2 linked regions of the Hydrogenophilus thermoluteolus genome follow. The protein of the gene in region 1 interacts with the protein of each later gene in a pairwise test. Links are inferred from orthologs where the notes say so. Each region holds a gene or a part of one and is shown in the gene's direction. Other genes may lie near its edges. The genes, in order: ileS and HPTL_RS07265.

Evidence for each region.
Region 2: the proteins of ileS (region 1) and HPTL_RS07265 interact in binary tests that used the Escherichia coli proteins (3 or more experiments, as listed by UniProt). The link is inferred for Hydrogenophilus thermoluteolus from one-to-one orthologs.

What each region holds. Positions count from the first base shown.
Region 1 is NZ_AP018558.1:359,944-366,448, reverse strand. Bases 1,746-5,098 are described here. They hold ileS (isoleucine--tRNA ligase), read left to right. Parts: upstream 1,746-2,060; coding sequence 2,061-4,898; downstream 4,899-5,098. Other genes in these bases: lspA (signal peptidase II), read left to right, coding at 4,895-5,098; HPTL_RS01665 (bifunctional riboflavin kinase/FAD synthetase), read left to right, coding at 1,746-2,050. In the rest of the region: HPTL_RS01670 (N-acetylmuramoyl-L-alanine amidase), read left to right, coding at 1-1,025; more of HPTL_RS01665, read left to right, coding at 1,079-1,745; more of lspA, read left to right, coding at 5,099-5,407; HPTL_RS01650 (FKBP-type peptidyl-prolyl cis-trans isomerase), read left to right, coding at 5,404-5,886; ispH (4-hydroxy-3-methylbut-2-enyl diphosphate reductase), read left to right, coding at 5,888-6,505. UniProt on the Escherichia coli protein: Catalyzes the attachment of isoleucine to tRNA(Ile). As IleRS can inadvertently accommodate and process structurally similar amino acids such as valine, to avoid such errors it has two additional distinct tRNA(Ile)-dependent editing activities.
Region 2 is NZ_AP018558.1:1,486,973-1,492,841, reverse strand. What follows is about bases 1-2,717. They hold HPTL_RS07265 (HyaD/HybD family hydrogenase maturation endopeptidase), read left to right. Parts: upstream 1-899; coding sequence 900-1,535; downstream 1,536-2,717. Other genes in these bases: HPTL_RS07250 (hydrogenase expression/formation C-terminal domain-containing protein), read left to right, coding at 2,268-2,717; HPTL_RS07255 (thioredoxin domain-containing protein), read left to right, coding at 1,840-2,271; HPTL_RS07260 (HypC/HybG/HupF family hydrogenase formation chaperone), read left to right, coding at 1,538-1,843; cybH (Ni/Fe-hydrogenase, b-type cytochrome subunit), read left to right, coding at 190-894; HPTL_RS07275 (nickel-dependent hydrogenase large subunit), read left to right, coding at 1-179. Outside these bases: more of HPTL_RS07250, read left to right, coding at 2,718-3,131; HPTL_RS07245 (rubredoxin), read left to right, coding at 3,128-3,340; [NiFe]-hydrogenase assembly chaperone HybE, read left to right, coding at 3,337-3,780; HPTL_RS07235 (hypothetical protein), read left to right, coding at 3,804-4,580; hydrogenase maturation nickel metallochaperone HypA, read left to right, coding at 4,573-4,914; hydrogenase nickel incorporation protein HypB, read left to right, coding at 4,927-5,869.

The sequences.
Region 1 (6,505 bases):
AGTTCACCCCAGAGACCACCCGCATCGTCTTCGACCTGAAGCAAGCAGTCGTCCCGCAGATCTTCCTTCTCGACCCCATCGATCCCTATCAATACCGCCTGGTAATCGACCTCTATCCCGAAAAACCGCAAGACCCCGTCGCGCGGCTCTTGGCCGAACTCGACAAACGGCAGCGGACGGAAAGTGACACGCCGGTCCTCAGCGAAACGCCCCCGCGGCGACCCGCCGAAACCCAAGCGAACCGGGCAACCAACCCGCGTAAGCCACAACCGAAACCACCGGAACAGGACGCCCCATACGTGATCGTCCTCGACCCCGGGCACGGCGGCGAAGACCCCGGCGCGATCGGTCGTCACGGTACCCGGGAAAAGGACGTGGTGTTGGCGGTGGCGCGGCGCGCCAAGAAGCGGTTCGACGACGACCCGAAAACGCGCGCGGTGCTCACGCGCAGCGGTGACTACTTCATCGCGTTGGGGGAAAGGGTGAACCGCGCCCGGCGCGCCCAAGCCGACCTCTTCGTCTCGATCCACGCCGACGCCTTCGTGCGCCCCGACGTCGCCGGGAGCTCGGTCTATGCCCTCAGCGACCGCGGTGCCTCGAGCACCGCAGCGAAGTGGCTCGCGCAAAAAGAGAACCAATCCGACCTCATCGGCGGCGTCCAATTGGCAGCGCGCAGCGACCATGTCGCCGCTACGCTCCTCGACCTCTCGATCACCGCAACCCGCACCGACTCGTTGCGCCTCGCGCAAGCGGTGCTCGCCGAGCTCGCGCGCGTAAGCCCCCCCCACCGCCCCGAGGTCGAAACCGCGAATTTCGCAGTCCTGCGTAACCCCGACGTCCCGTCGGTACTCGTCGAGCTGGCGTTCATCTCCAATCCCACCGAAGAACGGCGACTAAAGAGTGCAGACTACCAAGAACAGCTCGCTGAAGCGATCTACCGCGGCGTGAAGCGCTACCTCGAACGCCACGCGCCGCGTCCTCGTGCGTTGATGCTCGCCGCCAAGAGCCGCGACCCCGCAAGTTGATCTGCGGAATACCGGTATAATTGGGCGTTTTCCGAAAGCAGACTCAGAGGACGATGCGCATCCTGCGGGGCCATGCGCCCAGCCTTGCACCGACCGCGCTCACCGTCGGCAATTTCGATGGCGTCCATCGCGGACACCAGGCGTTGTTGCGCCTGGTCTGCGACCGTGCGGTAGCACGACAACTCACCCCTGCGGTGCTCACCTTCGAACCCCACCCGCGCGAGCGGTTGGCACCGACCAGTGCCCCCCCGCGTCTCACCCCGCTGCGCGACAAAGCAGCGCTGCTTGCGCGGGAAGGGATCGCGCAGCTGCACATCCTCCCCTTTACCCGCCGTATCGCACAGTGGTCGCCAGAGGCGTTCATCGCGTTCATGGTCGAACGTCTCATGGTTCGCCATTTGATCGTCGGCGACGATTTTCGCTTCGGCGCCCATCGCGCCGGCACGTTGGAAACCTTGCTCGACGCCGGAGAGCGCTTCGGCTTTACCGTCGAAGCGATGTCGACCCTTACGTTAGGCCCCGAACGCATCAGCTCGAGCGCCGTGCGCACCGCGCTCGATGCGGGCAACGTCGAACACGCCGCGCTGCTGCTTGGGCGTTGGTACGCGGTCACCGGACGCGTCCACCCGGGCGCCCAACTCGGCCGCCAAATCGGTGTTCCGACGATGAACCTACGGATCGCACCACGGCAAGCGCTTCCTTCGGGCGTTTTCGTCGGCTGGGTCACCGGTCTGGGCAATCGGCCTGAACCGGCGGTGATCAACGTCGGCGTACGCCCGACCGTCACGCAGCGCCACCCAGCCGATCGCGCATCCTGCCCTCTGCTCTCCCCCACACTGGAGGCGCACCTCCTCGATTGGCACGGTGACGCATACGGCAAGCGGATCACCGTCCATTTCGCCGCCAAACTGCGGAACGAACAGCGCTTCCCGTCGCTTGCCGCGCTCACGACACAAATCCACGACGACATCGCCGCGGCGCGACGCTGGCACGCAACGCACCCCACGCAATACCCATTGGATTAGGAGTCGATCGATGGCTAACGGAAAGGGCTACCGCCAAACCCTCAACCTCCCCGACACGCCGTTCCCCATGCGCGGCGACCTCGCGAAACGTGAACCGGGTTGGGTCGCGGCGTGGCAAAAGCAAAAACGCTACGAGCAGATCCGCGAACGGTGTCGCGGCCGCACGAAAAAGTTCGTCCTTCACGACGGCCCGCCGTACGCGAACGGGGATATCCATATCGGCCACGCGGTCAATAAAATCCTCAAAGACATCATCGTCCGCTCGAAAACGCTTGCTGGATACGACGCCCCCTACGTTCCCGGGTGGGACTGCCATGGGCTGCCCATCGAACACCAGATCGAAAAACGGTACGGGCGCGGCCTACCCGGCAGCGAAGTGCGGCGGCTGTGCCGCGAATTCGCAGCAGAACAGGTCGAACGGCAAAAGCGCGACTTCATCCGCTTGGGCGTACTCGGGGACTGGGACAACCCCTACCTCACCATGAACTACGCCAACGAAGCGAACGAAATTCGCGCGCTCGCCCGCCTGGTCGACGCCGGTTTCGTCGTGCGCGGTCTCAAACCGGTGCATTGGTGCTTCGACTGCGGGTCGGCGCTCGCGGAAGCGGAGATCGAGTACGAAGAGCGCACCTCTCCGGCAATCGACGTCGCGTTCCCCCTCGACCCGGCGGAACAGGCGCGTGTGGCGCAAGCGTTTGGCCTTGCCGAAGCGCCGCAGCAGCCGATCTTTGCCGTGATCTGGACCACCACCCCCTGGACGATCCCGGCGAACCAGGCACTCAACGTCCATCCCGAATACCGGTACGAACTCGTCGCCACCCCGAAAGGGTGCCTGATCCTGGCCGCCGAACTGAAGGATGCGGCGCTCGCGCGCTTCGGCTTTGCCGCCTCAGAAGTCGAAACGCTCGGCGCGTGTCAGGGGGCGGCGCTTGCGCGCGTCACGTTCCGCCATCCGCTCTATGATCGCGCTTCGCCCGTCCTGCCCGACACCTACGTCGAGCTCGCCACCGGTACCGGCATCGTCCATTCGGCCCCCGCCTATGGGGAAGACGATTTCCGCGTCTGGATCGCCGCGGGGTTCCCCCAAGAGGCGATCCTCACTCCGGTTCAAGGCGACGGGCGCTTCGCCCCTGATCTGCCGGAATTCGGCGGCCTTTCCGTCTGGGAAGCAAACCCGAAGATCGTCGCCGCGCTCGAAGCCGCCGGGGCGCTGCTTGCGCACGCGCCGATCCGCCACAGTTACCCACACTGTTGGCGCCACAAAACGCCGACGATCTTCCGTGCCACCAACCAGTGGTTCGTCGCGATGGACCTGCCTCGCCCCGATCCCCTGCGCGACAACCACCCCACCACGTTGCGCGACCGGGCGCTTGCCGGCGTCGATGCCACCCGCTTCTACCCCGCTTGGGGTAAACAACGGCTGCACGCGATGATCGCGAACCGTCCCGACTGGTGCATCTCACGACAGCGCCACTGGGGCGTCCCGATCCCCTTCTTCGTCCACAAGCAGACCGGAGCGCTTCACCCGCGCACCGTCGAACTCATGGAAGCGGTTGCGCAACGCGTGGAACAGGAGGGCATCGAAGCGTGGTTTGCACTCGACCCTGCAGAGCTTCTGGGAGACGAAGCGCGCGACTACGAAAAAGTCACCGACACCCTCGACGTCTGGTTCGACTCCGGCACCACGCACCTGCACGTCTTGCGTGGCTCCCATCCCGAGCTCGGCCACCCTGCGGCGATGTACCTCGAAGGGTCCGACCAGCACCGCGGGTGGTTCCACTCGTCGCTCCTCACCGGTTGTGCGATCGACGGTCGCCCCCCTTACGACGCGCTCCTCACCCACGGCTTCGTCGTCGACGGGCAAGGGCGCAAGATGAGCAAATCGCGCGGCAACGTCGTCGCGCCGCAAGAGGTGTGTGACACCCTCGGCGCCGACATCTTGCGCCTCTGGGTCGCCAGCACCGACTATTCCGGTGAGCTCACCATCTCGAAAGAGATCCTGCAACGGGTCGTCGAAGTCTACCGCCGGTTGCGCAACACTTTGCGCTTCATGCTCGCGAACATCGCCGACTTCGACCCGACGCGCGAAGCGGTCGCGCCAGAGGCGCTCGTCGACCTCGACCGCTGGGCGATCCTGGCAACCGCAACGGCGCAACAGCAGATCACCGACGCGTACGAGGCGATGGAGTTTCACCGCGTCGTCCAGACGATGATGCACTTTGCCTCGGAAACGCTTGGGGCGTTCTACCTCGACGTCCTCAAAGACCGCCTCTACACCACCCCCGCGCAAGGACACCCGCGCAAAAGCGCCCAGACCGCGATCACCCACATCCTGCATGCGTTCGTCCGCTGGATGGCGCCAATTTTGCCATTCACCGCGGAAGAGGTCTGGGAACACCTCACCGGCAACCCCGAAGAGAGTGTGATGTTCCACACCTGGTACGAACTGCCCGCAATCCCCGACGCCGACGCGGTGCGCGAACGCTGGCACTGGGTCCTCGATACCCGCGAACGGGTCACCAAAGCGATCGAAGCAAAACGCGAAGCGGGTGAAATCGGCGCCAACCTCGAAGCCGAAATCACCCTCTTTGCCGCCGGGGCGCGCTACCAAGCCTTGGCAGCGCTTGGAAACGAACTCCACTTCCCGTACATCGTCTCGCGCGCCGAAGTGGTCGAAGTAGCAACCGCGGAGGAAGAGCGGGTCGAAGCACGCAAATCGCCGCACGGGAAATGCGCACGCTGCTGGCATTACGAACCCGACGTCGGCAGCGAACCGGCGCATCCCGACCTGTGCGGTCGTTGCCGCTCCAACCTCACCGGCTCCGGAGAAACTCGGCAGTGGGCATGAACCACGCGCTTCCCGAACTGGCACCGACCGCGCCATCGAGGGCCGTCGCAACGCGCCGCCGCCTTTGGGTGATGGGCATCGCTGCGCTGGTCTTTGCGCTCGACCAACTGAGCAAATGGATCATCGCGGCAACCATACCCACGGGCGAAGCGCTTGTTGTCACCCCCTTCTTCCAACTCGTCTCCGTCTACAACCCGGGCGCGGCGTTCAGTTTCCTGGCTGGCGCCTCTGGCTGGCAGCGGTGGTTCTTTTTGGCGATCGCGCTAGCCGTCACGCTTTGGCTGCTGTGGGAAGCGGGCACCGCCACCCGCAAAACCCTCTTGACCGCGTACGGTATGATCGTGGGCGGCGCGCTCGGCAACGCTTGGGATCGCGTCGCCCACGGCGCCGTCCATGACTTCCTGCTCTTTCACTACCGAACCTGGCACTGGCCCGCCTTCAACCTTGCCGACAGCGCGATCACCCTTGGCGTCGCGCTGCTCCTCTGGCACCTCAGGAAAGACCGATGAACGAATCCCTTACTCCGGCGAACGCGCCGCACTCAAAACCCGACACCGACGCCCCGGCATGTGTCGCACCGCACCATCTGGTGACGCTCCACTACCGCATCACGTTAGAGAACGGCGTCCCGATGGTGAGTACCTTCGAAGCGACGCCAGCAACGCTGCAACTGGGCGACGGCACCCTAGCGCCGCAATTCGAACGGCTCCTCGTCGGTCTTCCCGTGGGTAGCCGCCACACCTTTACCCTACCGCCAGAAGCGGCGTTCGGGCCGCGCCGCGACGACCTGATCGAACGGGTTCGTCGCGCCGATTTTCCCGACGACACCGCCGAAGTGGGCACGATCCTCTCGTTCGCGGCACCCGACGGTTCCCGTTACGCGGGTGTCGTCGTGGAACTCGACGACGAATGGGGGGTCGTCGATTTCAACCACCCGCTGGCGGGCAAGACCATTCGTTTCGAAGTCGAAATCATCGGAGTCTGCTGACGTGACCGCACCGACCCATCGACCCACCATTGCGCTCCTTGCCAATCCACGCGGCTTCTGTGCCGGTGTCGACCGGGCGATCGCGATCGTCGAAGAAGCGCTGAAGCGTTTCGGCCCCCCGGTTTATGTCCGCCACGAGGTCGTGCACAACCGTCACGTCGTCGACGGGCTCAAAGCCCGCGGCGCGGTCTTCGTCGAAACCCTTGCCGACGTTCCGGACGATGCGGTGGTGATCTTCAGCGCCCACGGCGTCTCGCAAGCGGTGCGCGAAGAGGCAGCGGCGCGCGGGCTCAAGGTTCTCGATGCCACCTGTCCGCTCGTCACCAAAGTCCACCTCGAAGTCCAGCGCCTTTACCGCGCCGGTTACCAGATCGTGATGATCGGCCATGCCGGTCACCCCGAAGTCGAAGGGACGATGGGGCAAGTCCCAGACCGCGTCTGGCTGGTCGAAAACGAACGTGACGTCGCCAACCTCCCGGAATTGGGCGACCGGGTCGCCTTCGTCACCCAAACCACCCTTTCGGTCGACGACGCCCGCCGCATCGTCGCCGCCCTCACCGCACGCTTTCCCCACATCGTCGGCCCCAAGAAAGACGACATCTGCTACGCGACGCAAAAC
Region 2 (5,869 bases), 1.1 Mb from region 1 along the record:
GCGATCCCAAAGGGCAGATCGGGGCGTTCGAAGCGTCGTTGCTCGATACGCCGATGCTCAAGCCGGAAGAGCCGCTCGAGATCTTGCGCACGCTCCATTCGTTCGATCCCTGCTTGGCCTGTTCGACCCACGTGATCAGTCCGGACGACCGCGAATTGACGCGCGTAACCGTGCGCTAGGAGGTGTGCGATGTTGGCGAACGAAGATCAGCTCGAGATCGAACGGCGCGGCCGTGCGGTCAAGAGTGTCTATGTCTATGAAGCGCCGGTTCGGTTGTGGCACTGGATCAACGCCGCTGCGATCACGGTGCTGGCGGTGACGGGGTATTTCATCGGGTTGCCGTTGCCCTCTGTCCCAGGAGAAGCGGCCCACAATTTCCTGATGGGATACCTCCGTTTCGCCCATTTCGCGGCTGGCTACGTACTCGCCGTGGGGTTGCTGGGGCGAATCTACTGGGCGTTCGTCGGCAACCACCATGCGCATCAACTCTTCATTCTTCCCGTGTGGAAGCAGGCGTGGTGGCAGGAGGTCTTCTACGAGCTGCGCTGGTACCTCTTCTTGGAACGGCTGCCGAAAAAGTACGTCGGTCACAACCCACTGGCGCAATTGATGATGTTCTTTTTCTTCTTCCTGCTCGCGCTCTTCATGATCACCACCGGTTTTGCGCTTTATAGCGAGGGCGCAGGGCATGGGCACTGGAGCGACACGCTCTTTGGATGGGTGATTCCCGCGTTCGGTGGTTCCTTGCAGGTCCACATGCTGCACCGCATGGGGATGTGGCTGATGGTGATTTTCGTACTGCTCCATGTCTATGCAGCGATCCGCGAAGACATCATGAGCCGTCAATCGCTCATCTCGACAATGGTCAGCGGCTGGCGGATGTACAAGGAGTGACCGCGATGATGGGTGGCGACGAGCGGTACGGTGCGCTGGTTCTCGGGATCGGCAACGTCCTCTGGGCTGACGAAGGCTTTGGGGTGCGTTGCATCGAACATCTGCTGGCCCATTGGCAGTTACCGGACGCGGTGCTGGCGATGGACGGCGGTACCCAGGGGCTGTACCTCCTGCCTTACGTGCAACAAGCGGACCGGCTGCTCGTCTTCGACGCGGTCGATTTCGGTGATCGGCCGGGGACGTTGCGTGTCGCGGTTGGCGACGAAGTGCCGCGTTTTCTGGGCGCACACAAGATGAGTCTGCACCAGGCCGGCTTTCAAGAGGTGCTCTTTGCTGCCGAGATGACCAATGCGTTTCCTCGTGCGGTCGTGCTCGTCGGTGTCCAACCTGCGGAGCTGGAAGACTACGGCGGGAGTCTCACCCCGGCGGTCAAAGCGCAGGTACCGGTTGCGGTCGAGAGCGGGTTGGCGTGGTTGCGGCGGTGGGGGTTCCACCCGACGCCGCGCACGTTGCCCGATGCCCCGCTGCCGTTCGACCCTGCACTGGCGCTTGTGCCGTACGAAGCGGGGCGTCCGTCGCCCGACGCGGCGTGCCGCTTCGGTGATGAGCGCTTCCTTGGGTTCGCAATGAGAAGGGGCTGACGATGTGTCTGGGTGTCCCGATGCAGGTGGTCGAATCCCAGGGGTGGCGGGCGCTCTGTCGAGGGGACGATGGTGCCACCGCATGGATCGATTGCGTGCTCGTCGGACCGCAACCGCCGGGTACGTGGTTGCTGACCCACCTAGGGGTGGCTCGCGAAATCCTCGATCCTATCCGCGCGGAACAGATCCGAGACGCATTGGCGGCGCTTGCCGCGGCGGAAGCAGGAACGGCGTTCGACCCGCTCGCCTTTTTCCCCGACCTCGATCGTGAGCCGGAACTTCCCGATTTTCTCAGAGAGACACGATGATGCACGAGACGTTGTTACCCGCGTTCGACGCCCGCGCGAAATTGGCCAAGGTCTTGGCCCGATTGGAAAAAAACGGCGTGCCCGTCGTGACGAACACGACGACGCAATGGCCAACGGGGCTTTGCTGGGTATTGCTCACGGGCGACCCGACGAAACAGCCCGAAGTGTTCGATGCCTGCGTGATCGTACCGGAAGTGCTTTCCGACTGTTTCGGCGTGATTGCAGTGCCGCTGTGGATCGTTGCTCCCGAAGGCGTGGCGCGCTGGCAACGGGAATGGAGCATTTTGCGGCTCCCTGCGCTCGTTCTGTGTCGGGACGGCACCCCTGAATATCGGATCGAAGGGCTACGTGACTGGCGTAGCTATTGCGACGAAGTCGCAGCCGCATGGCGCGCGGTCAGCGCAGTAGCCGAAGGAGAGACGCGATGATTCCAAATCCCAATGTGTCGCGCAAACCCTTCCCGTTGCCGGTCGTCGCGCTCGGTCCGGGTACGCAGAACGACGACGCACCTGAGTTTCCCCAGTTTCCTAAGGAGATGCACACCTTTACGGCACCGCACGGCTGGATGTTGCGCGAAACGGGGTGTTCCGAGGCCGCAGTGGCTTGGCTCGAACGCTTTTTCCAAGCGATCGCGCAATGCCCGGAGGGTCCGGTAGTCGCCGCGGTAGACGAATTGAGCGAACCCCAACGGCGCTGGATCGAAGACGCGTTCGGGGTTGGAGAGGTAGTGGCACAGACCGCGGCACCGTTTTCACTTCGGGTACGCGAGTCGGCGTTTCCGGGTATCTGGCATGAGGTCGTCCTGGGGGCGGATGGGGCGGTGGTGCGCGACGAATGGCGCTATGCGCCCTATTCGGCGAAACTCGTGGACGCGATGTCGGCAACGTCGCATGACGTGTGCACGCCGCCGCAAGCGCCCACCGGGGTGATGAACGGACCTGCGCTCGTCGAAGAACTGCGCCATTGGGCCGGCAAAGGGACGATGGGGCGCGCCGTCCATGTGCTGAACCTGACGTTGTTGCCGCTGACGCCAGCCGATCTGCAGATGCTCAACGACTGGTTGGGGCCGCCGATGGTGGCGATTGCGATCCGGAGCTACGGGCAGTGCCGCGTGGCGAGTACGCGTTTGCGTGATGTCTGGCGGGTGCAGTATTTCAACAGTATGGACGCGTTGATCCTCGATACCATTGAAGTGACGCGGTTGCCCGAGGTGGTGCGTGCGGCACCAGAGGATTTGGCGCTCACCCGTTCGCGGCTGGCCGACTATCTGGCGGAGCTGGCACGATGAACGCGCAGCCGATCTTCGAAGGGAGTTTCCGCGACGCCCCCCCAGACGCCGTGCTCGAATGCGGTGTCTGCTGGTGGCGCTACGAACCGGAATGGGGTGACCCCGAACATGGCATTGCGCCAGGTACTGCGTTTTCGGCCTTGCCAGAGACGTGGAGCTGCCCGCAATGCCAGGCGCCGAAACACAAATTCATGGTAACCCGTTCGTGACGATTTGGCCCGCGTCCCCCCACGCAGCGTTACAGAGCGCGTGGCACGAGACGGCAAAGCGCATGGCCGATCTGCCGCTCTGTAACCCGGCTCTTTCGGTCGAGGTTTTGGCGCCGCGCCAGTCGCCTGCGATCGATAACCATTGGCTCACCGTGGTGATCGCCCCTTGGACGGTGAGTCTCGTGATTCTGCCAGCGCATCCGCGCTGGCCCGAAACACCGCTCGGGGAGCGTTACGCTTGGCGCTTTCCGTCAGGGATCTACGAATTCCTGGTTGCCGAGATGGCGGGGGTGGGTCGCTACCATACTTGCTCACTCTTTTCCCCGCCCTCGGAGTTCGGCGCGCAGCACGAAGCGCGAATGACCGCGTGGGCCGTGCTCGCAGCGCTGGAACGGCCAGCCTTGTCGCTGCCGGAACCAGAACGGATCGGGCAATCATGACAGCGGTTGGGTGTTTTCGAGTTGTGATTACTTGGTACGCAGCGACGCAGAAGGTACAGATCCTTTCGACCCAGCTTTCCCGTCCGGCCGTGACCGATCGCTTTCAGGGGCAGTCACCAGAAGCGGTCGAACAGTGGGTAGCGCTTCTTTATGGCGTCTGTCGGGAAGCACAGCGGTTTGCAGCCCGGTTGGCGCTGGCATTGGGCGTGGAAGACGACAAAGCAGCGGAACGGGTTTGGCAGGAGGCGATGCGCGAACATCTGCTCCACTGCCTGCAGCGCTGGCCGGAAACGATCGGCGAAACCGCCGATCTGACTGCGCTGCGGGAGTGGCAGAGTGAGGTGGCACACCAGTCGGAAGCAGTGCGCAGTGCGTGGGTCGAAACGCGGCTGGCACCGATCGTCTTGCCGTTCGTGCGCTACTGGGAAGCAGCCGTTCCGGCGCTTGGGGCGGCGATGCGGGCGCGATGGACTCGGATTCAACGCGATTTGGGGTTTCCGCGGGAAGCAGTGCGCGGCTGGTTGAACCTGCGTGTCGAGCGGCGAAATGGCGAAAACCAGGTGACGGTGAATACGGCTCGCGGCGAACTCACGCACCGCGCCGTGGTCTGTGACGGGCGCGTGATCCGTTATGCGATCGAAGCGCCCACCGATCGGCTCTGCGCCGAGGGCGCTCGGCTACGCGAATGGGTTGAAACGGTTCCTTGCGCCACTTTGGTGGCGGCAGAACGGTTGGGCCGTGCGGCGGTGGTCGCGCTCGACCCCTGTGTGCCGTACCGTTTGGAGGTACACGATGCATGAGATGGCGCTCGCCGAAAGCGTGGTTCGGCTTGCCGAAGAGACAGCCACCGCGGAAGGCGCGCGGCGCATTCGTTCGGTGATTGTGGAGATTGGTGCGCTTTCGTGCGTCGAACCCGAGGCGCTCACCTTCTGCTTCGACGCGGTGAGCCGTGGTACGCTTGCCGAAGGCGCCGAATTACGCATCGAGCGGATCGATGGTGCCGCCTACTGCTGGCGGTGCGAACGGACGGTTCCGATTGCTGCGCGCACCGATCCGTGCCCCGAATGCGGCGGTTACCAGTTACAACCCACTGCCGGTACCGAAATGCGGGTACAGGCGATCGAGATCGAATGAGGAGAGCGGACGATGTGCACCGTATGCGGCTGTGGCTCAGCCACGATCGAACCCCATCACCACGACCACGAACCGGACCACGGTCATTCTCACGACTACCATCACCATCACCATCACCACCACGACCACGACCATCATCCCCATTACCACCACCACGACCACCATCACCACGACCACCACCATCCGCATTATGCCCATTCGCACGCCCATCCCCATGACAAGGCTCCGGCTCAGCACGTAACGAGCGTCGAAGGACGGATCGATTTCGGCGTCGGACCGGCGCGCGCCCATGCGCCGGGCATGAGCCAAACGCGCATGGTGCAAATCGAGCAGGACATTCTGAGTCATAACAACCGCTTCGCGGAAGCGAACCGCCGTTTCTTTGCCGAGCGGCGCATCCTCGCCCTCAATTTCGTTTCGAGCCCAGGGTCGGGCAAGACGACGCTGCTGGTCAAAACGATCGAAATGCTCAAAGCGCGCTACCCGCTTGCGGTGATCGAAGGGGATCAGCAGACGAGCCACGATGCCGAACGGATCCGCGCGACCGGAATTCCAGCGATCCAGATCAACACCGGAAAGGGATGCCATCTGGACGCGCACCAGGTGGGCCATGCGCTCGAAGCGCTCCATCCCCCGGAAGGGGCGATCCTGTTGATCGAAAACGTCGGCAATCTCGTCTGCCCGGCGGCGTTCGACTTGGGCGAACACGCGAAGGTGGCGTTGCTTTCGGTGACCGAAGGAGAGGACAAACCGCTCAAATACCCCGACATCTTCGCCGTCTCCGACGTGATGGTGTTGAACAAGATCGACCTTTTGCCTTACGTCCCGTTCGACGTCGCACAAGCGAGCGACTACGCGGTCCGTGTGCGTCCAGGGATCGAAACGCTGCTCGTCTCGGCGCGAACCGGGGAAGGGTTCGACCAGTGGTTGGCGTGGATCGAAAGGCGTTACGCCG